DNA from 2 places in the Leucobacter sp. gxy201 genome. Region 2 is predicted to be linked to the other one. Evidence: predicted binding sites of a transcription regulator. Region 2 holds the regulator's gene; the other holds the start of a gene.
The links. Region 2 encodes LexA, which represses DNA repair genes until DNA is damaged. Its sites were predicted from a motif close to TCGAACANNTGTTCGA; they were not measured.
Positions count from the first base shown of each region.

Region 1: the regulator LexA is predicted to act here: its motif matches at 10,103-10,118, upstream of uvrA (excinuclease ABC subunit UvrA).

Region 1 is NZ_JAMXWS010000005.1:228,786-240,114, reverse strand. Features, by position in the region: gene NHL51_RS10380 (RNA polymerase-binding protein RbpA) at 1-64, opposite strand, end outside; gene secG (preprotein translocase subunit SecG) at 112-360, opposite strand; gene tpiA (triose-phosphate isomerase) at 433-1,227, opposite strand; gene NHL51_RS10365 (phosphoglycerate kinase) at 1,224-2,426, opposite strand; gene NHL51_RS10360 (superoxide dismutase) at 2,482-3,099, opposite strand; gene whiA (DNA-binding protein WhiA) at 3,204-4,178, opposite strand; gene rapZ (RNase adapter RapZ) at 4,242-5,120, opposite strand; gene uvrC (excinuclease ABC subunit UvrC) at 5,117-7,075, opposite strand; gene uvrA (excinuclease ABC subunit UvrA) at 7,072-10,071, opposite strand; gene NHL51_RS10335 (hypothetical protein) at 10,215-10,853, shown strand; gene NHL51_RS10330 (hypothetical protein) at 10,850-11,329, shown strand, end outside.
Region 2 is NZ_JAMXWS010000003.1:347,084-358,412, forward strand. Features, by position in the region: gene hemC (hydroxymethylbilane synthase) at 1-449, shown strand, start outside; gene NHL51_RS06715 (uroporphyrinogen-III synthase) at 446-1,261, shown strand; gene hemB (porphobilinogen synthase) at 1,258-2,235, shown strand; gene NHL51_RS06725 (glutamate-1-semialdehyde 2,1-aminomutase) at 2,232-3,569, shown strand; gene lexA (transcriptional repressor LexA) at 3,661-4,326, opposite strand; gene NHL51_RS06735 (hypothetical protein) at 4,586-4,978, shown strand; gene NHL51_RS06740 (histidinol-phosphate transaminase) at 4,997-6,079, shown strand; gene hisB (imidazoleglycerol-phosphate dehydratase HisB) at 6,162-6,770, shown strand; gene hisH (imidazole glycerol phosphate synthase subunit HisH) at 6,767-7,438, shown strand; gene priA (bifunctional 1-(5-phosphoribosyl)-5-((5-phosphoribosylamino)methylideneamino)imidazole-4-carboxamide isomerase/phosphoribosylanthranilate isomerase PriA) at 7,435-8,184, shown strand; gene NHL51_RS06760 (SseB family protein) at 8,189-9,079, shown strand; gene NHL51_RS06765 (sodium-dependent transporter) at 9,191-10,789, shown strand; gene NHL51_RS06770 (MetS family NSS transporter small subunit) at 10,786-10,929, shown strand; gene NHL51_RS06775 (branched-chain amino acid transporter permease) at 11,046-11,329, opposite strand, start outside.

The DNA.
Region 1 (11,329 bases), on a different contig from region 2:
GATCCATCTCGCCCATGGGGCCGGATCCGACGCGGGCACCGCGAATGGCGTTACTGCCGGCCATCGGTGACCTTTCTGGATTGTGGTGCTGAGTTCCCGGTCGCTACCGGGTTAGACGACGGCGAACCGCGACAGCAGCCCGAGGCCGATGATCGACGCGCCCCACACGAGCGAGACGATGATCGTGACGCGGTTCAGGTTGCGCTCCGCGACGCCCGAAGAGCCGAGGCTGGACGTGATGCCGCCGCCGAACATATCGGAGAGGCCGCCGCCGCGCCCCTTGTGGAGCAGGATGAAGAGCGTGAGCAGCAGGCTCGTCACCACGAGGAGGACGATCAGTGCGATCTTGAGAATGAACACTCGGTTCGCCTTTCGGGTCGAGGGGGCCGTGGGCCAACGACCAGTATACCGCCCCGTTTCCGAGGCCTTCCTTTACGCGCCGGTGACGTGCTTCTTGAACTGCACGATCTTCGAGAACTCGTCTGCCTTCAGGCTCGCGCCCCCGACGAGGGCGCCGTCGACGTTCGGCTGGCGCATGAAGCCGGCGACGTTCTGGCTCGCGACCGAGCCCCCGTACAGGATACGGGTCGCATCGGCGCGATCGTCGCCGCGCAGCTCGCGCAGCGCTTCGCGGATGGCCTTCGCCACTTCCTCGGCCTGCTCGGGCGTTGCGGCCTGACCGCTGCCGATCGCCCAGACCGGCTCGTACGCGATGACGAAGTCGGCGTCTTCGGGCAGGTCGGCGATCGCGGCGGTGAGCTGCGCGACGGGGATCGCGGCGGCGCCGTGCTCCTCGAGGTCCTCTGCGGTCTCGCCGACGCAGATCATCGGCACCAGGCCTGCGGCCTGCGCGGCGCGGGCCTTCGACGCCACCACGTCGTCGCCTTCGCCGTGGCCCTGGCGCCGCTCCGAGTGGCCGACGAGCGCGTAGTCGACGTCGAGCTTCAGCAGCATGTCGGCGGAGATATCGCCGGTGTAGGCGCCCGAGGCGTGCTGCGACAGGTCCTGCGCGCCGAGCGACATCGAGATCTTATCGGCCGAGAGCAGCGTCTGCACCGAGCGGAGATCGGTGAAGGGCGGGAACACCGCGACCTCGACGTCGCCGTAGTCGTGACGCGCATCCTTCAGGCTCCACGAGAGCTTCTGCACGAAAGCGATCGCCTGCAGGTGGTCGAAATTCATCTTCCAGTTGCCTGCGATGAGCGGTGTACGCTGCTGCTCACTCACGCGAGCACCTCCAAACCGGGAAGATGCTTCCCTTCCAAGAACTCGAGGCTGGCCCCGCCTCCGGTAGAAATATGGCCGAACTGATCGTCTGCAAAGCCGAGCGCGCGCACGGCGGCCGCGGAGTCGCCGCCGCCGACGACGGTGAAGCCGTCGGTCTCGGTGAGCGCCTGCGCGACGGCACGGGTGCCGCCCGCGAACGCCTCCATCTCGAACACGCCCATCGGGCCGTTCCAGAAGACGGTGGCCGACGCCGCGATCTCCGCGGCGAAGGCGCGCGCGGAGTCGGGACCGATATCGAGTCCGAGACCGGCCGCGCCGAAGCTCGAGCTCTCGATCGCATCGGCCGCGACGACCTCGTGCGCGGCGTCGGCCGCGAAGGCCTCGGCCACGACCACATCGGTCGGCAGCACGATGCGCACACCGCGCTTCTCCGCTTCGGCGAGGTATCCGCGGACGGTGTCGAGCTGATCCTCCTCGAGGAGGCTCGCGCCGACGCCTCGGCCCTGCGCCGCGAGGAAGGTGAAGAGCATGCCGCCGCCCACGAGCAGCGTGTCGACGCGCTCGAGCAGGTGGGCGATCACGCCGAGCTTGTCCGAGACCTTCGACCCGCCGAGCACGACCGTGTAGGGGCGCTCGGGGTTCACGGTGAGGCGCTCGAGCACCTCGAGCTCAGCGGCGACCAAGCGCCCGGCGGCGCTCGGCAGGATCGCTGCGAGCTCCGTCACGCTCGCCTGACGGCGGTGCACGACGCCGAAGCCGTCCGAGACGAACGCGTCGGCACCGCGAGCGAGCTGCTCGGCGAAGGCGCGGCGCTCGGCCTCGTCCTTGCTCGTCTCCCCCGCGTTGAACCGCAAGTTCTCGAGCAGCAGCACGTCGCCGTCCGCGAGCGCCCCTCGCGCGGCTTCGGCCTCGGGACCGACGGTCTCCGAGGCGAAGCCGACGGGGGCGCCCAGCAGCTCCGACATGCGCGCCGCGACGGGCCGCAGCGAATACTTCTCGTCGGGCGCGCCGGCCGGGCGACCGAGATGGCTCACGAGCACCAGTCTGGCGCCGGCTTCGCGCAGCTCCCGGATAGTGGTGAGCGAGGCGCGGATGCGGCCGTCGTCGGTGATCTCACCCTCTTTCAGCGGAACGTTCAGATCGCAACGGACAACCACGGTCTGCGAGCGAAGGTCGCCCAGCGTATCGAGTGTGCGCATGAATGTGGGAGTCTCCCTGGGTGAGTGCGTGACGAGAAGCGGTGGGTGGTACGGGTCAGATGAGGCCCGGGGTCTGCTTGCGTGCAGCCTCGAAGCGCTCGGCGACATTCTGCCAGTTGGCGATGTTCCATGCGGCCTTGATGTAGTCGGCCTTCACATTCAGGTAGTCGAGGTAGAAGGCGTGCTCCCACATGTCGAGCTGGAACAGCGGAACGGTGCCCTGCGCTGTGTTGGAGTGCTGATCGAACATCTGCTGCACGATGAGCTGCGAACCGAGCACGTCCCAGCTGAGCACGGCCCAACCGGAGCCCTGGATGCCCGCGGCGGCGGCGGCGAAGTGCGCCTGGAACTTCTCGAACGAACCGAAGTACTCGTCGATGGCGGCCTTCAGCTCGCCCTCGGGCTGTCCGCCGCCCTCCGGCGACAGGTTGGTCCAGAAGATCGAGTGGTTGACGTGGCCGCCGAGGTTGAAGGCCAGATCCTTCTCGAGCTTGTTGACGTTCGCGAGGTTGCCGGTCTCGCGCGCTTCGGCGAGGCCTTCGAGCGCAGCGTTCGCGCCGGCGACGTATGCCGCGTGGTGCTTGTCGTGGTGCAGCTGCATGATCTTGCCGCTGATGTGCGGCTCGAGGGCAGCGTAATCGTAAGGCAATTCGGGAAGTGAGTAGGCAGCCATAACGGTGCTCCAATCTCTGCGATCGACGGTGGTCGCTTCCAGCTTAGTCCTCGGCGCGTTCGCGCCGCGCGAAGATTCACTCCTGGCGGAACGCGCCCCGCGGGCTAGTCGAGCTCCTCGGGCAGGCTCGCCTCGGTGCCCGGGATGCCTCGGGCGGAGGCCTCCTTGTCGGCCATCGCGAGCAGGCGGCGGATGCGCCCCGCGATGGCGTCCTTCGTCAGCGGAGGCTCTGCGCGCGCGCCGAGATCGTCGAGGCTCGCCTCGCGGTGGGTGAGGCGCAGTGATCCTGCGTAGCGCAGGTGCTCAGGCACCTCGTCGCCGAGGATCTCGAGCGCGCGCTCGACGCGGGCGCAGGCCGCCACCGACGCCTGCGCCGAGCGGCGCAGGTTGGCGTCGTCGAAGTTCACGAGACGGTTCGCGGTGGCGCGGGTCTCGCGCGCCTTGCGCAGCTCGTCCCAGGCGCTGCGGGCCCCGGTCGCGCCCATGACGCCGAGCGCCTGGCCGATGGTCTCGCTGTCGCGGATCAGCACCTTGTGCTGCCCGCGGATCTCGCGGCTCTTCGCTTCGACGCCGAGACGGTGCGCCGCGCCCACGAGCGCCATCGCGACCTCGTTGGTCGGGCAGCCGATGTCCAGGCCGACCGAGCGGCCGGGAGGCGTGAGCGTACCGCGCGCGAGGAAGGCGCCGCGCAGGATCGCGGCGAGCTCGGGCTGGGCGCCCGTGGTCAAGCGGTTCGGCAGGCCGCGGATCTGACGGCGGCGCTGATCGAGCAGGCCGAGCTGGCGTGCGAGGGTCTCGCCGTCGATGACGCGCACGAGGAACTGCGGGGCGCCCGGTCGCGTGCTCGTCGGCGGCAGCTGCTTCGCTTCCGAGCGCACGCCGTAGAGCTGAGCGAGATCCTTGCGCACGCGCTGCACGATCTGCGGGGTGTGCAGTTCAGCCTCGAGCGCGATGCGTCCCGAGATCGTGTGCAGTCCGCCCGCGAGGCGCAGCACGGTCGCGACCTCCGCGATCCGCTCCCCCGTCTGCGCGACGGGGATGCGTACAAGCTCGCTCTTGACCTCAGCGGTTGACGGCACAGATGATCCTCTCTGGAACGATGATAGAAAACGGCGATCGGCGGCAGCAGCCGCGGCGCGGGATTATTCGCGGCCGAGATCGCGGTGGCGCAGACTGACGCTGACACCGGGCAGACCCGCGAGGCGATCGGCCAGTTCACGAGCGCTCGCCACCGAACGGTGCTTGCCGCCGGTGCACCCCACCGCGAGCGACGCATGGCGCTTGTTCTCGCGTTGGAAGCCCGCGAGCACCGGGGTGAGCGCTGCGACGTAGTGGTCGAGGAACTCGGCGGCGCCGTCGCGGCTCAGCACGTAGTCCTTCACCTCGGGGTCGACTCCCGTGAGGGCGCGCAGCTCTGGCTCCCAGAACGGGTTCGGCAGGAAGCGCATGTCGACCATCAGGTCGACATCGGTCGGCGTGCCGTACTTGAACCCGAAGCTCATCACCGACAGCTGCAGTCCCGGGGTGTCCTCGTCCGAGAACAGCTCCCGCGTCGCGGTCGACAGGTCGTGCACGTTGTAGCGGGACGTATCGATCACGACGTCGCTTGAGGCCCGCAGCTCCTGCAGGCGCTCGCGCTCGAGCCTGATGCCTTCGAGCAGGCTGCCCGTGTCGGCCTGGAGCGGATGCGGACGGCGCACGGATTCGTATCGGCGCACCAGCGTCTCGTCGGTCGCGTCGAGGAAGACGACGCGCACATCGGCGTTCTGCCCGAGATCGGTCACGGTCTGCTGGATGTCCTCGAACAGATTGCGGCCGCGCACGTCGACCACGGCGACGATGCGGGGCAGGGCGCCGCCCGAACGATCCGCCATATCGGCGAGCGTCTTCACCATGGCGAGCGGCAGATTGTCGACGACGTACCAGCCGAGATCCTCGAGCGTGTTCGCCACCGTGCTGCGACCAGCGCCCGACATGCCCGTGACGATCAGGATCTCCTGAATCGACGCTGTGCCGTTCATTCGGTTTCCCCCTCGTCTGCATCCGGTAGCTTCGTCCCACCCAGCTTAGCGTCAGCGACGGCGTTCGGTTGCTCGGTTTCGCCCTCCGCCGATGGATCTGCGATATGCGAGGCGATCTGCTCCGCGAGCTTCGGCCCGACGCCCGGGGCTGAGGCGAGCTCGTCGAGCGAGGCGGCCCTCAATCGGGCGACCGACCCGAAGTGCTTCAGCAGTGCCTGCACCCGCTTCGGGCCGAGCCCGGGGATCTCGGAGAGCCGGCTCGAGATGGAGGTGCTGCGGCGCTGCCGCTGGAAGGTGATCGCGAATCGGTGCGCCTCGTCACGGATGCGCTGCACGAGGAACAGCGCCTCGCTCGTGCGCGGCAGGATGACGGGGAAGGGATCGCCGGGCAGCCAGATCTCCTCCAGCCGCTTCGCGATGCCGCAGAGCGCGACATCGGTGATCCCTGCGGCGTCGAGCGCGCGCGCCGCCGCTTTCACTTGCGGCTCGCCGCCGTCGACGACGAGCAGCTGCGGCCGGTCGCGGTAGACGCCCGACGGCAGGTCGCCGTTCTCGGCCGCCGCATTGAGCTGCGCGGCCCGGCGCGACACGACCTGGTGGATCGAGTCGGTGTCGTCGCGCGTCGATTCGATGCGGTACTTGCGGTAGGCGCCCTTGGCGGGCAGTCCGTCCTCGAACACGACGAGCGACGCGACGACGCCCGTGCCCTGGAGGTGCGAGACGTCGATGCATTCGATGCGCAGGGGCGGCTCGTCCATGCCGAGCGCCTGCTGCAGCTCCGCGAGCGCGTCGGTGCGGGCGGTGAGGTCCGCCGCACGCTTCAGCTTGTGCCGGATCAGGTGCTCGCCCGCGTTCAGCACCGCGCGCTCCATGAGCTGCGCCTTGTCGCCGCGCTCGGGCACCCGCACCCGCACGCGCCCCCGGCGCGGCCGCCGCTCGGCCAGCGCGTTCTCGAGCTCGAGCGAGTTCTCGGGCAGCTGCGGCACGAGCACCTCGGGCGGCGGCTCGCGGTCGTCGGCGTAGGCCGACTGGATGACCTGCTCGAGCAGCGTGCCCGGAGAATCGTCGAGCTCGACGTCGACGATCCAGCTGCGTTCGCCGCGGATGCGGCCGCCGCGGATGATGAACTGGTGGGCGGCGGCGGCGAGCTCGTCGGAGCGCAGCCCGAAGACGTCGAGATTGACGTCGAGGCCGAGCACGACGGCGTTCTTCTCCATCACGTGCTCGACCGCCTCGGCCTGATCGCGCAGCCGCGCGGCGTCCTCGTAGCGCTGCTCCCCCGCCGCGGTGCGCATCTCGCTCTGGAGGGCCCGCAGGTGGCTGCGATCGCCGCCCGAGAGAAAGGCGACGAGCTCGTCGACGCGGGCGCGATGCTCGGAGACGGTGAGCAGCTGGGAGCACGGGCCGCTGCAGCGTCCGATCTGCCCGGCGAGGCACGGCCGCCCCGATTGCATCGCGCGCCGGTAGTCGGCGTCGTTGCAGGTGCGGATCGGGAACGCCTGCTGCAGCAGGCGCGTGGTCTCCTTGAGGGCCCAGACCTTCGGATACGGACCGAAGTAGCGGGCGCCCCGGATGCGCTCGTTGCGGGTGATGATGAGGCGGGGCGCCTCCTCGCGCAGCGTCACCGCCAGGTACGGATAGGTCTTGTCGTCCTTGAACTGCACGTTGAAGGGCGGCTTGAACTCGGTGATCCAGGTGTGCTCGAGCACGAGCGACTCGGTGTCGGTCGCGACCACCGTCCAGTCGAGCTTCGCGGCGAGCATCAGCATGCGCCGCGTGCGCGGCATGAGCGCGTCGAGCGGCTGGAAGTAGTTGGCGAGCCGCGCGCGCAGATTCTTCGCCTTGCCGATGTAGAGCACGCGCCCGTAGCGATCGCTGAAGCGGTAGACGCCCGGGCTCGTCGGGATCTCGCCCTGGGCGGGCCGGAAGGCCGCCCGACGATCGTCGGGGCTCACGCCCGGGCCTTCGCCTTGCCCGCCGCCGGCTTCCGGGCCGCCGGCTGCTTCCGAGCTGCCGCCTTCGAGGTGTGCGCCGCCTTCGCCGAGTTCGCCGCCTTCGCGGCGCGTCCGTGCAGCACTTCTGCGAGGAACCGGCCGGTGTGGCTCTCCTCGTGCTCCGCCAGCTGCTCCGGAGTTCCCACGGCGAGGATCGTACCGCCCCCGGAACCGCCCTCGGGGCCGAGGTCGATCACCCAGTCGGCGCTGCGGATGACATCCAGGTTGTGCTCGATGGTGATGACCGTGTTCCCCTTGTCGACGAGGCCGTTCAGCACCAGCAGCAGCTTGCGCACATCCTCGAAATGGAGGCCGGTGGTCGGCTCGTCGAGCACGTAGATGCTCCGCCCGTTCGAGCGCTTCTGCAGCTCGGTCGCGAGCTTCACGCGCTGCGCCTCGCCGCCCGACAGGGTCGTCGCGCTCTGGCCGAGACGCACGTACCCGAGGCCGACGTCGACCAGCGTCTTCATGTAGCGGTGGATCGACGAGATCGGCTCGAAGAACTCCTCGGCCTCGGCGATCGGCATCTCGAGCACCTCGGAGATGTTCTTGCCCTTGTACCGCACCTGCAGCGTTTCGCGGTTGTAGCGCTTGCCGCCGCAGGATTCGCAGGCGACGTAGACATCGGGCAGGAAGTTCATCTCGATCTTCAGCGTGCCGTCGCCCGAGCACGCTTCGCAGCGCCCGCCCTTGACGTTGAAGCTGAATCGGCCCGGCAGGTAGCCGCGGATCTTCGACTCGGGCGTCTCGGCGAAGAGGGTGCGGATCTTGTCGAACACCCCGGTGTAGGTCGCCGGGTTCGAGCGCGGCGTGCGCCCGATGGGCGCCTGGTCGACGTGCACCACCTTGTCGAGGTGCTCGAGCCCGGTCACGCGCGTGTGCTTGCCCGGCACGAGACGCGCGCCGTTGAGCTGGTTCGCGAGCACACGGTACAGGATGTCGTTCACGAGCGTCGACTTGCCCGACCCAGAGACGCCGGTGACGGCCGTCATCACCCCGAGCGGGAAGGTGGCGTCGACGTTCTGGAGATTGTTCGAGCGCGCCCCGACGACCGTGAGTTCGCGCCCGCGCTCGCGTCTCCGGCGCTTCCTCGGCGTCTCGATCGAACGGCGCCCCGCGAGATAGTCGCCGGTGATGGAGCGCGGGTTCTCGAGCAGCCCCGAGTACTCCCCCGAGTGCACGACCGTGCCGCCCTCGACGCCCGCGCCGGGGCCGATGTCCACGATCCAATCCGCGGCCTCGATCGTCTCCTCGTCGTGCTCGACGACGATGAGCGTATTTCCGAGATCGCGCAGCTTCACCAGCGTCTCGATCAGCCGACGGTTGTCGCGCTGGTGCAGGCCGATGCTGGGCTCGTCGAGCACGTAGAGCACGCCGGTCAGCCCCGAGCCGATCTGGGTCGCGAGGCGGATGCGCTGCGCTTCGCCGCCCGAGAGCGTGCCCGCTGCGCGCGCCAGCGTGAGGTAGCCGAGGCCCACCTCGATGAGGAAATCGAAGCGGAGGCGGATCTCACGCAGCACCTGGGCGGCGATCTTCGCCTCGCGCTCGGTGAGCACGACGTCGTCGAAGAAGCGCTTCGCGTCGCTGAGGCTGAACTCGCCGACCGCTGCGATGGATTCGCCGTCGACGGTGACCGCCAGGACCTCGGGCTTCAGGCGCTGCCCGTGGCAGGCGTGGCACGGCACTTCGCGCAGGAACTCCTGCCAGCGATCGCGCTTCGCGTCGGACTCCGCCTCGGCGTACTGCCGCTCGATGAACGGGATGACGCCCTCGAAGCCGCTCGAGTACTTCACCTCGCGCCCGAAGCGGTTGCGCCACCGCACGTTCACCTTGAAGTTGTTGCCGTAGAGCACGGCCTCCCGCACCTCGTCGCCCAGTTCCTCCCAGGGGGTCTTCAGCGAGAAGTCGAGATCGCGCGACAGCCCCACGAGCAGCTTCTCGTAGTACTGGTACAGGCTCTTGCCCTGGCTCGTCCACGGGACGATGACTCCTTCGGCGATCGAGAGCTGCGGGTCGCCGAGCACCAGATCCTCATCGACCGACATGCTCGTACCGAGCCCCGAGCATGTCGCGCACGCGCCGAACGGCGCGTTGAACGAGAAGGTGCGCGGTTCGATCTCCGTGAGCTGCACGGGGTGCTGGTTCGGGCACGAGAGGTGCTCGGAGAATAGCCGGGTGCGGTCCTCCGCCGTCTCGTCGAGATCCACGAAGTCGATGGCGACGATGCCGCCAGCCAGCTTCAGCGCGGTCTCGAGCGAGTCGGTGAGCCGACCGAGGCCTTCGGGGCTCGCGACGAGGCGGTCGATGACGACCGAGATATCGTGCTTGATCTGCTTCTTCAGCTTCGGCGGGTCCGAGAGCTGCACGAGTTCGCCGTCGACGATCGCGCGCGAGTAGCCGCTCGCCGCGAGGTCGTGGAAGAGGTCGACGAACTCGCCCTTCTTCTTGCTCACCACCGGCGCGAGCACCTGGAAGCGGGTGCGCTCCGGGAGCTCCATGAGCCGGTCGGCGATCTGCTGCACGGTCTGCGATTCGATCTTCTCGCCGCAGACGGCGCAGTGCGGCACGCCGACGCGCGCCCACAGCAGGCGCATGTAGTCGTAGATCTCTGTGATCGTGCCGACCGTGGAGCGCGGGTTGCGGTTCGTCGATTTCTGGTCGATCGACACGGCAGGGCTCAGGCCCTCGATGAAATCGACGTCCGGGCGGTCGACCTGGCCGAGGAACTGCCGTGCATAGGCGCTCAGGCTCTCGACGTACCGGCGCTGGCCCTCCGCGAAGATCGTGTCGAATGCCAGGCTCGATTTGCCGCTGCCCGAAAGCCCGGTGAACACGACCATCGAGTCGCGCGGGATCGAGAGGTCGACGTCGCGCAGGTTGTGGACGCGGGCCCCCTGCACCTTGATATGCGCCTGGGCGGCCGAGGATCGGATCGGAGTCGTCTGCTGCGGAGTCACCACTTCATCCTACTTCGATTCGACTGAGTGTTCGAACATATCTACGAACTTTTCGGCCCCTCCCGGCGCCGCTGCTCCGCAGCAGGGTTCCCCGAAACTCGCCTTTCGCGTACTATTGATGAAAGATCACGTAAGGAGCCGAGATGTCGATCGCCCAACTGCCGGCCAGCGGCCGGAGCACGCACGGGGACGCGCAGGCCCGCACGGCGCGAGAGCGCCTCGCCGGCCTCGTCGCGCAGATCGACGCGGATCGCCTGAACGCGGCGGAGTCGCTGCTCGCAGGAGTGGTGGCCCATCAGCAGACCGACCTCCGCGGCCTCACCGAGGCCGAAACCGCGGCGCTCGCGCGGCTCGGGGCGACCGAGGATCAGCTGCAGCAGCCGACCGCCCTGCCCGCGTCGACGCGCGGCCTCGTGTGGGAGCAACAGCTGGGGGCGCAGAGCGTCTCCGTCGCCGAGGCCGCCGAGATCCTCGGCGTCACCCCCACCCGCGTGCGCCAGCGCTGCGCCGCCGGCACGCTGCTCGCGCAGCGGCGCAGCGACGGCTGGCACCTCCCCGCCTTCCAGTTCCACGACCGCCGCGAACCCCGGGGATGGGCGACCGTCGCGCAGGCCATCCCCCGCGCGACGCCGCTGCTGCTCGCGGAGCGCGTACTCACTTCGCCGGCCCCGCGGCTGCGCATCGACGGCGAAGAGCTCGCACCGCTCGAATGGCTGGCCCAGGGCGGCGACCCGCACGAGGCCGCGGCCGCGGTCGACGACGCGCTGAGCCGCCTGCCGTGAGCGAGGAGCTCCCGCCGCCGCGGGCCGACCGCTTCCCCGAACTCCGACCGGAGGGCGAATGGGTGCGGGAGATCCCTGCCGGCACCCTGCTGTCGCGCATCTACAAGGCCGGCGGGCCGCACCCGGTCGACTGGCACGAGTTCCGGGAGTACGGACCGCTCGACTCCCGCTTCGACCCGCACCCGGAACCGACGGGCGAGCATCCCGACGAGGGCGTCTACTATGCGGTGCTGGAGCCGCAGGGCGAGCACGCGTTCCCGGCGGCCGCCTTCGCCGCATGCCTCCTCGAGGCCTTCCAGAGCACCCGCATGGTGCAGCGCAGCGAGGGCGCGCCGACGCTCGTGATGTTCGAGAACGCCAGACCGCTGCGGCTGCTCGATCTCAGCGACAGCGACTGGCTGGCCGTCGCCGGCGGCAATGCCGCGATCTCTTCGGGCGAACGATCGCGCGCCCGAGCCTGGGCCCGCGCGATCAGG
Region 2 (11,329 bases):
TGGCGGCAGCGGGTCTCGATCGCATCGACCGGTCCGACGCGATCTCCGAGCGCTTCCCGCTCGACGAGGCGCCCACCGCCGCCGGCCAGGGCGCGCTCGCCGTCGAGGTGCGGGATGAGGACGCGGGCGCGCCCGCGATCGCCCGCGCGCTCTCCGCCCTCGACGACGCCGAGTCGCGCGCGACCGCCATCGCCGAGCGCACCATGCTCGCCGCGCTCGAGGCAGGCTGCGCGGCCCCTGTCGGCGCGACCGCGAAGGTCGACGCGGGCGCGCTGACCCTCAGCGCCGCGGTGTACCGCCTCGACGGCGCGTCGTCGCTGACGGCCTCGGCGCAGGCCCCGTGGTCGCCCACAGACGCGCAGGCTCCTGCCGAGCTCGGCCGATCGGTCGCGGCCGAGCTGCTGCAGCGCGGTGCCGCGGCCCTCGCCCCGCTCGGAGGCGCGAGATGACGCTCGCCGGCAGGGGGGTCCTGGTGCCGCGCGGCGGCGAGGCCGGCGAACGCTGGTCGGCAGCGATACGGCAGCGCGGCGGATGGCCGTACGTGGTGCCGCTCATCGAGACGGCGCCGCCCCTCGACCCCATCCCGTTCGAAGACGCCGTCGCCGCCTGGAACCGCGGAGGCTACGACTGGGTCGTCGTCACGAGCCCGCGCGGCGCCGAGGCCCTCGCGCGGGCGGGCGCGCAGGCGGCCGACGACCGCCCCATCGCAGCCGTCGGGCCGGCCACGGCCGCAGAGCTCCGTCGCCACGGCCTCACCGCGGCGCTCGTCCCGGCGGAGGAGTTCTCCGCCGCCGGGCTCGCGGAGCTTCTCCGCTCGGCGATCCCTGTCCCGGCGAAGCTGCTGCTGCCGCTCTCCGAGATCGCCGGCACCGAGCTCGAGACCGCGCTGCGCGACGCCGGCCACGACGTCGACCGCGTCGACGCCTACCGCACCCTGCCGACCGCCGACGACCCGGTCGCCGCCCATGCCGTCGCGGCGGGCAGCCCGGAGATCCTGCTCGCGAGCAGCGCCTCCGTCGCCCGGGAGATCGCGCGCCGATTCGCGCCCCTGCCCCCGGCCTCGTTCGTCGTCGCGATGGGGGAGCCGACCGCACGCGCCCTGCAGCGGTCGGGCATCGCCCCCGACGTCGTCGCCGCGCACCACACCATCGCCGCCATGCTCGACGCCGCGGAGCAGCTGCTCGCCGCGCGCATCACGGGCCCGGGCGCACCGCACCCCTCCGCCGAACCCACCACCGCGAACAGGAACACCGCACCATGACCCACGCACCCACCATCAGGCCGAGACGCATGCGGCGCACCCCCGCCCTGCGCAGGCTCGTGGCCGAGACCCGCCTGCACCCCGCCGAGCTGATCCTGCCGGCGTTCGTGCGCGAGGGCATCGCGAGCCCGCGCGAGATCCCGTCGATGCCCGGCACCTCGCAGCACACGCTCGATTCGCTGCGCCGGGCCGCAACGGAAGCGGCCGAGGCCGGTATCGGCGGCATCATGCTCTTCGGCATCCCCGAGAAGCGGGACGCCCTCGGTCGAGCCGCCGATGACCCCCAGGGCATCCTCAACGCGGCCGCCCGCGCCGTGACGGCCGAGGTCGGCGACGCGCTCGTCGTGCAGACCGACCTGTGCCTCGACGAGTTCACCGACCACGGGCACTGCGGCGTGCTCGACCCCGACGGCGGAGTCGACAACGACGCCACGCTCGAACGCTACCGCTCGATCGCCGTCGCGCAGGCCGACGCGGGCTCCGCGGTGCTCGGGCTCTCGGGCATGATGGACGGCCAGGTCGCCGCGGTGCGCGAGGCGCTCGACGGCGCGGGCCACGAGGAGACGGCCCTGCTCGCGTACTCCGCGAAGTACGCCTCGGCGTTCTACGGGCCGTTCCGCGATGCCGTCGAATCCCAGCTCGTCGGCGACCGCCGCGGCTACCAGCAGGATCCGGCGAATCGGCGCGAGGGTCTGCGCGAAGCGCGCCTCGATCTCGACGAGGGCGCGGATTTCGTGATGGTGAAGCCCGCGATGTCGTACCTCGACGTGCTCGCGGAGGTCGCCGCCGAGAGCCCGGTGCCCGTCTGGGCCTACCAGGTGTCGGGGGAGGCCGCGATGATCGAAGCGGCCGCCGCGAACGGCTGGCTCGATCGTCGCCGCGCGATCGAGGAATCGGTGCTGAGCATCAAACGCGCGGGGGCCGACGCCGTCCTCAGCTACTTCGCCGTCGAACTCGCGGGGTGGCTGCGATGAGCCGGGACGTCGCGTCGAGCGCCCGATTCGCCGAGCGGGCCGCGCGGGTCATCCCGGGCGGCGTGAACTCGCCCGTACGCGCCTTCGGCTCCGTCGGCGGCACTCCGCGCTTCCTCGTCTCGGGGGCCGGGCCGCTGGTCGTCGATGCAGACGGCAACGAGTACGTCGACCTGGTCGCGTCGTGGGGGCCGGCACTCCTCGGGCACGCCCACCCCGATGTGGTGGCCGCGGTGCAGCGCGCGGCGGCGCGCGGGCTCGGCTTCGGCGCATCGGCCCCCGAGGAGGCCGAACTCGCCGAGGAGATCGTGCGACGCGTTCCCGAAGTGGAGCGGGTGCGCCTCGTCTCGACCGGCACCGAGGCCACGATGACGGCGATCCGCCTCGCCCGCGGCGCGACGGGCAGGCCCCTGATCATCAAATTCGCCGGGCACTACCACGGGCACTCGGACGGGCTGCTGGCGGAAGCCGGGTCGGGGCTCGCGACGCTCGCGCTGCCGGGCTCCGCGGGCGTGACTGCCCAGACGGCCGCGCAGACGCTGGTGCTGCCCTACAACGACGTCGCCGTGCTCGAGGCCGCCTTCGCCGAGCACGGCGACCGCATCGCCGCGGTGATCTCGGAGGCCGCGGCGGCGAACATGGGTATCGTGCCGCCCGCCCCCGGCTTCACCGAGGCCATGATCCGCCTCGCGCACGCGCACGGCGCGCTCGTCATCCTCGACGAGGTGCTCACCGGTTTCCGCTCGGGCCCATCGGGGTACTGGGGCATCGAATCGGCGACGGTGGCGCCAGGGATCGCGCCCGACCTGTTCACCTTCGGCAAGGTGGTCGGCGGCGGCCTCCCGCTCGCGGCCCTCGGCGGTCGGGCCGAGCTCATGGATCTGCTCGCGCCCCTCGGGCCCGTCTACCAGGCCGGCACGCTGTCGGGCAACCCGGTGGCCGTCGCGGCGGGCCTCGCGACGCTGCGCCTCGCCGACGACGACGCCTACGCGCGTCTCGGCCGTGCCGCGGACGCGATCGCCGCGGGTCTGGCGAGCGCGCTCGATGCGGCCGGAGTGCCGCACCGGGTGCAGCGCGCGGGCACGCTGCTCGCGCCGGTGTTCGGCGACTTCCCGAGCGCCCCACGCGACTACGCCCAGATGCGGTCTCAGGAGGCGTGGCGCTATCCGGCCTTCTTCCACGCCATGCTCGACCGCGGCGTGAATCTGCCGCCGAGCGCGTTCGAGGCGTGGTTCGCGACCGCTGCGCACGACGACGCGGCGATCGGGCGCATCCTCGACGCGCTCGCGCCCGCGGCCCGCGCCGCTGCGGAAGCGCAGCCGGAGGGCGGGGAGTAGGGTCACCGACCCCGGCCTTCCCGTCGGGCGAGGCCCCGGGTCGCGCGGCCGGAGACATCGCCCGACGCGCCGTGCAGGGGCCGAGGAGCGATCAGACCGAGCGGAATACCGCGACGACCTTGCCGAGCACCTCGGCGTAGTCGCCGAGGATCGGCTCGAACGCGCTATTGCGGGGGAGCAGCCAGGTATGGCCGTCCCGGCGGCGGAACACCTTCACCGTCGCCTCGCCGTCGAGCATCGCCGCGACGATGTCGCCGTTCTCGGCCTCGCGCTGCTGCCGGACGACCACGAAGTCGCCGTCGCAGATCGCGGCGTCGATCATGGAATCGCCGACCACCTTCAGCATGAACAGCTGCCCGTCGCCGACGAGCGACCGGGGCAGCGGTACGAGCTCTTCGACCTGCTGCTCGGCGGTGATCGGCACACCGGCGGCGATCTGACCGACGAGGGGCACGTACGCCGCCTCCTCCGCCTGCTGCGACGGCGCATCGGCGATGGCCGAGCTCGTGCTCGCGAGTTCGATGAGGATCTCGAGCGCGCGGGGCCGGTTCGGGTCGCGGCGGATATACCCCGCGAGCTCGAGGCGGCTCAACTGATGGGTCACGCTCGACAGCGACGAGAGGCCGACGGCGTCGCCGATCTCGCGCATGCTCGGCGGGTAGCCCTGGGACTCGACGGTGCGGCAGATGTACTCCAGGATCGCCTGCTGCTTCTCGCTCAGCCTGCGACCCTGCGGCGGCGTATCCGAGGTGCTCATCGCGATCCTTCCGTTGCGGGAATGCCTGCGCCGATCGACGGGACTGGCGGCGGGACCGTGAATGTCAGTGGGTGCTGTTTCAGTGATCCCGTTGCTTCGAAACCCTAGCGGCCCCGCTCGATCACTGGCAAACATATGTTCGAGTGTCGCGAAAGGCGATCGGAACACGTATTCGAAGAATCGTTGCGTTTTCGATCGTTCGAAGATATATTCGAAACAGATGTTCGCGTAGGCGGATGCACCAGGAAGGAACCCAGACATGAGCGCAGTGATCTCGCACGAGGCCCCCAAGCTCCGCCTGACCCGGCGCGGCCGGGTCGTGTTCGGTTCGTTCGCGACGGTGCTGGTGGCGGCGCTGCTGGCCTTCGTCGCGGCATTCGCGGCCCCCGAGGCGCAGGCGTCGAACGCCGCCGGCGATGCGGAGTTCCAGTACGTCGTGGTGCAGCCGGGCGCAACCCTCTGGTCGCTCGCGACCGAACTCGACCCGACGCAGGATCCGCGCGATCTCGTCGCCGAGATCGTGCAGCTCAACCAGCTCCAGGGGTCCGGCGTCCAGGCCGGCGAGGCGATCGCCGTGCCGCTGCGCTACGCGCACTCCGCCTCGGTCGTCTCCGGCGCCGAGCTCGGCTTCCCCGTGGACTCGGCGGAGTGAGCGCGGGTCGACCCTAGAATGGTGAGGGTGACCAGTCTCAGTGACCTCCCGCTCCGCAGCACGCTCGTCGGCAAGGCGCCGTACGGCGCCCCCCAGGATCCGGTGCCGATCAGCCTGAACGTCAATGAGAACACCCATCCGCTGCCGGAGGCCGTGGTCGCCGACATCGCCGAATCGCTCGCTCGAGCGGTCCGCTCGGTGAACCGCTACCCCGACCGCGAGTTCACCGAACTCCGCGATGCGCTCGCCGGGTACCTCGGTCACGGGCTGGCCTCGGAGCAGCTCTGGGCCGCGAACGGCTCGAACGAGGTGCTGCAGCAGATCCTCCAGGCCTTCGGCGGCCCGGGCCGGTCGCTGCTGAGCTTCACCCCGACCTATTCCATGTACCCCCTGCTCGCGTCGGGCACCGACACCGCCTGGGTGCCGATCGAGCGCCCCGAGGGGTATGCGCTGACGCCCGAGTTCGTGGCCGAGACTCTGCGCGAGCAACGGCCCGACATCGCGATCATCTGCGGCCCGAACAACCCGACCGGAACCCGCCTCGATATCGACACCGTGCGCGCCGCCTACGACGCCTTCGACGGCATGCTCATCGTCGACGAGGCGTACCGCGAGTTCGACGACCGCGGCGAGAGCGCCATCACGCTGCTGCCGGGGCGTCACCGACTGCTGGTGTCGCGCACCATGAGCAAGGCGTTCGCGTTCGCTGGGGTGCGGCTCGGCTACCTCGCCGCGGATCCTGCGGTGATCGACGCGCTGCGCCTCGTGCGTCTGCCCTACCACCTCTCGGCCCTGACGCAGGCGGCCGCCACCGCGGCGATCCGCCATTCGGGCGAGATGCTCGCCACGGTCGCCGACATCCGCGAGCAGCGCGAACGCCTCGCCGCGGCCCTCACCGAGTTCGGCTACCGCGTGCACCCGTCGGGCGCGAACTTCCTCCTCGTGGGCGGCTTCGACGACCCCGACGCGGTGTTCGAGACGCTGTTCTCCCAAGGCATCCTGATCCGCAACCTCGGCATCGACGGGCACCTGCGGCTCACGGTCGGCACCGAGACCGAGACGAGCGCGCTGATCGACGCGATCTCGCGGCTCGAACGGTAGTGCAGCCCTCCGGCGTTTCGATCCGGGTCCCGCGCTGCCGCTCCGAGGCATCGTCGCGCCCCGTCGCACTAGACTGTTGCCCATGACATCAGCTGCACGCACCGTCTCGATCGAGCGCTCGACCAGCGAGTCGCAGATCTCCCTCAGCATCGATCTCGACGGCACCGGAGTCTCGGATATCGACACCGGCGTCCCGTTCTTCGACCACATGCTGACGGCGTTCGCCAAGCATTCGCGCACCGACCTCGCGGTGCGCGCGCAGGGAGACGTGCATATCGACGTCCATCACACCGTCGAGGACACGGGCATCCTGCTCGGCCAGGCGATCCTCGAGGCGCTCGGCGACAAGCGCGGCATCATGCGGTACGGCGATGCGGCGGTGCCGCTCGACGAGTCGCTCGCGCAGGCCGTCGTCGATATCTCGGGCCGGCCGTACCTCGTGCACTCGGGCGAGCCCGCGGGCTTCGAATTCCACCTCATCGGCGGCCACTTCACCGGTTCGATGGTGCGCCACTTCTTCGAGGCCCTCGTGCTGAACGCGCGTCTCACGGTACACCTGAAGCTCGTCGAGGGGCGCGACCCGCACCACATCGCCGAGGCGGAGTTCAAGGCGTTCGCGCGCGCGTTCCGCACTGCGAAGTCCGTCGACCCCCTCGAGAGCGGCATTCCCTCCACGAAGGGCGCTCTGTGACCGGAGCACGCGTCGCCGTGCTCGATTACGGTTCGGGCAACGTCCACTCGGTGCTGAAGGCCCTCGCGAAGGCCGGTGCCGAGCCGCTCCTCACACGCGACCCGAAGGCCGTCGCCGAGGCGGACGGGCTGCTCGTTCCCGGCGTCGGCGCCTTCGACGCCGTGATCCGGCAGCTCCGCGAGGTGCGCGGCGACGAGCTCATCGACCGGCGGCTCGCCGGCGGGCGGCCGGTGCTCGGGATCTGCGTCGGGGAGCAGGTGATGTTCGAGCGCGGTATCGAGCGCGGGCGCGAATCGGACGGCCTCGGCCAGTGGCCCGGAACCGTGCGCGAACTCCGCGCCGAAGTGCTGCCCCACATGGGCTGGAGCACGGTGCAGGCCCCTGCGGGGTCGCGGCTCTTCGACGGCATCGCCGACGAGCGCTTCTACTTCGTGCACAGCAATGCGGCGACGGAGTGGACGATCGAGGGCCGCGGCGCGTCCGTGCGGCCGCTCGTCACCTGGGCCGAGCACGGCGAGAAGTTCATCGCCGCCGTCGAGAACGGCCCCCTCACCGCCACCCAGTTCCACCCCGAGAAATCAGGCGAAGCCGGTATCCGGCTGCTGCGCAACTGGATCTCGGGATTTCCGAATCGACGCGACTCGCTAAGGAGCGAACACACATCATGACTGAACTGGCCGAAGGCCCGAAGCTGCAGCTGCTGCCGGCCATCGATATGGTCGACGGCAAGGCCGTTCGCCTCACGCAGGGCGAGGCCGGCACCGAGAAGAACTACGGCAGCCCCGTCGACGCCGCTCTCGACTGGGTCGAGCAGGGCGCCGAGTGGATCCACCTCGTCGACCTCGACGCGGCGTTCGGCCGTGGGAGCAACGTGGCCGTCGCACGCAAGATCATCAAGCGCACGGGCGGCCGGGTGAACATCGAATTCTCGGGCGGCATCCGCGACGACGCGAGCCTCGAAGCCGCGCTCGAAATGGGGGCGCGGCGCGTGAACCTCGGTACGGCCGCTCTCGAGAACCCCGAATGGACGCATGCGGTGATCGCCCGCTACGGCGAGCAGATCGCGGTCGGACTCGACGTTCGCGGCGAGACCCTCGCCGCCCGCGGATGGACCGAGGACGGCGGCAACCTCTGGGACGTGCTCGCACGGCTCGAAGAAGCCGCGTGCCCGCGCTACGTCGTCACCGACGTCACGAAGGACGGCATGATGCGCGGCCCGAACGTCGAGCTGCTGCGCCAGGTGTGCAGCCGCACGTCGCGCCCGGTCATCGCCTCCGGCGGCATCTCGAGCCTCGATGACCTGGCAGCGCTGCGAGAGGTCGTTCCGCTCGGCATCGAAGGCGCGATCATCGGCAAGGCGCTCTACGACGGCGCCTTCTCCCTCCCGGCCGCGCTGGACGTCGCGGGGCGCTAGCGCCTTGGCGATCAAGAAGCTCCCCTCCACCGGCGACGCCCCGCGCTCGACCGGAGTTCCGACGAGCCTCGTCCCGGGCGGTTCGGCGGATTCGGCGGGCTTCCCCTGGGAAGGGCGCACGTTCGACCATCATGGTTCGGCCTTTGCCGACGATGACGGCTCGACGCCCGCAGCGTACGCCGAAGCCGTCGCGGCCCTGCGCCGGACCGCGCAGGCTTTCGTGCAGGCCGGGCCGGGGGAGCAGGCCGGCGCTCTGCACGCGCTCGGCGAGGCGCACGCGACCGCGCTGCAGGAGATCTCGAAGGTCAGGCTGCTGGTGCCGCTGCTCGCCGAGGCCGGGGACACCGGCATCACTCCCGAGGGGCGCGTCGTCGAGAAATCGCAGGAGCTCTCCATCGTCACCGTCGCGGGCCCCGACGGGCGCACGGTGATGCCGGCGTTCAGCTCCACCGATGCCATGCGCCGCTGGAACCCGGAGGCCCGGCCGATCCCGGTGCCCGCTCCGCAGCTCGCGGTCGCCGCGGCGCAGGAGGAGACCGACCTCGTCATCGTCGATCCGGGCTCCGCCGATCAGGAGTTCGGGGTGCGCCGGCCCTCCCTGCGCGCGATGGCGCTCGGCGAGCGGAGGCTCCCGGCCTGGGCCGACCCCGCGGTGCGGGCGGCGTTCGTCTCGGTATCGAGCGACCCCGGGCTCGACGCGCTCGCGCTGCTCCCGGGCGACCCCGAGGCGCGGTTGCTGCAGGCAGAGGTCGATGTGCATCTGCTGCTCGCGCCGGGCACGGACGGCGCTGGCATGCAGGCACTCCTCGTGCGGCTGCAGCAGCGCTGGGCCGCATCGGAGACGATTGCGGAGCATGTCGATTCCATGCGCGTGCGTCCATCGAACGCCCAGTAGATCTCGTATCATTTTCAGCTGATCCGTACAAAGTCAAGGATGAGTGCTGGGAATTTGCTGCACGGTGCTACGCTCTTCCGAGTACGAATTTTGCGATAGGAGCGAAACAGCGTGAGCCAGAACACTGTTGTTCAGAGTGCGCCACCGCGTGCTGAGTGGACAGGCCAAATCGGATTCATCATCTCGGCGATCGGATCCGCAGTCGGCCTCGGAAATATTTGGAGATTCCCCGGAGTCGCGTACGAGAACGGCGGCGGGGCCTTCCTGATCCCGTACATCGTCGCACTGCTCACCGCGGGCATCCCGATCCTCTTCCTCGACTACGCGATCGGCCACCGCTTCCGCGGTTCGGCCCCGCTCGCGATGCGCCGCCTCGCGGGCAAGCTCGGCGAGGGCCTCGGCTGGTTCCAAGTGCTGATCTGCGTCTTCATCGCGATCTACTACACCGCGGTGCTCGCATGGGCCGCCAGCTACTTCGTCTTCTCGTTCGATCTGAAGTGGGGCGACGACGCGACCGGCTTCTTCGTCGGCGAATACCTCAAGCTTTCGGATGCGCCCTTCACGATGGAGTTCGTGCCGGGCGTGCTGATCCCGCTGATCCTCATGTGGATCATCACCCTCTTCGTGCTCGGCGCCGGCGTGGTCAAGGGCGTGCAGCGCATCAACCTGATCGCGATGCCGCTGCTCGTCATCGGCTTCGTCGCCCTCGTCGTGCGCGCCCTCTTCCTGCCCGGCGCCGCCGATGGCCTGAACGCGCTGTTCACCCCCGACTTCGCCGCGCTCGCCGACCCGGCCGTGTGGGTGGCCGCGTACAGCCAGATCTTCTTCTCGCTGTCGGTCGCGTTCGGCATCATGATGACCTACGCGTCGTACCGCAAGCGCAAGTCGAACATGACGACCCCGGGCCTCGTGGTCGCCTTCGCGAACTCCTCGTTCGAGATCCTCGCCGGCATCGGCGTGTTCGCGACCCTCGGCTTCTTCGCCTACCAGCAGGGCATCGCGATCGACCAGCTCGAAGGCCTCACGGGCGTCGGTCTGGCGTTCATGACCTTCCCGGCGATCGCGGCCGAGATGCCGGGCGGCCCGTTCTTCGGCCTCCTGTTCTTCGGCTCGTTGACCCTCGCCGCGCTCACTTCGCTGATCTCGATCCTCGAGGTCGTCTTCGCCGGCGTCATCGATAAGTTCGGCATCAGCCGCAAGAAGGCCGCTTACGGCCTCGGCGGCATCCTCGCGATCATCTCGATCATCCTGTTCGGTACGACCTCCGGCCTGATCGCGCTCGACACCATCGACAACTGGGCGAACAACATCGGCATCGTGGGCTCCGCGGTCGCCATGACCGTCATCGTGCTCTGGGTGCGCCGCGCGGGCGGCGAGCTCAGCGGCCACCTCAGCTCGCTGTCGACCTTCAAGGTCGGCCGCACCTGGATGTTCTTCGTCTCGGTGCTCGGCCCGGTCGTGCTCGGCTACATGCTGATCGTGACCATCGTGAGTCTCATCCAGAACCCCTACGAGGGCTACGATCCGATCTACCTGCTCATCGTGGGCTGGGGCTCCGTGTTCCTCATGATCGTCGGCTCCATCGTGCTGACGGCGCTGCCGTGGAAGAGCGACCCCGACGCCTTCACGCCGTGGCCGGCGCTCGACGCGAAGGGCAAGTCGTTCAGCGCTGCAGCAGCGAAATCTGACCACCAGGGAGGTGCGCGATGACTCCGATCGCGATCGTATTCCTCGTCCTCGCGGCGATCATCGTGTGGGGCGGCCTCATCGCCAGCGGCATCTATCTCGGCCGCCGAGCCGAAATCGATGTCTACCCCGAAGGCGGCGACCTCGACGGCGACGCAGGCTAACAGGCCCCGAGGCGTCCCAGAACAGCGGTGCCCCGTTCCCTTCCGGAGCGGGGCACCGCTGTCGTTCCCGCCAGTGCGCGTTTCGGGCCGTCCGCCGATGCCGGGCGCACACCCGCCTACAGCAGGTTGATGAGCGCGATGTAGCTCGCAGTGCCGGCGGCGATGCTGAGCAGCGCACGGCGCTTGCAGAGCAGATGCACGGCCACGGTGACGGCGGTGGCGACGACGACCGCCCAGACCCGATCGTGCTGCGCGAGCATCTGGTCGCGCAGCACGACGACCGAGAGGATCAGCAGGATGCCCGCCGGCATCCAGCGGCCGAGCGCCTGCACGAACCGCGACTTGCGCAGCGGCTTCAGCACCGCGAACGGGAGCGCCCGCAGCGCGAGCGTGATGATCC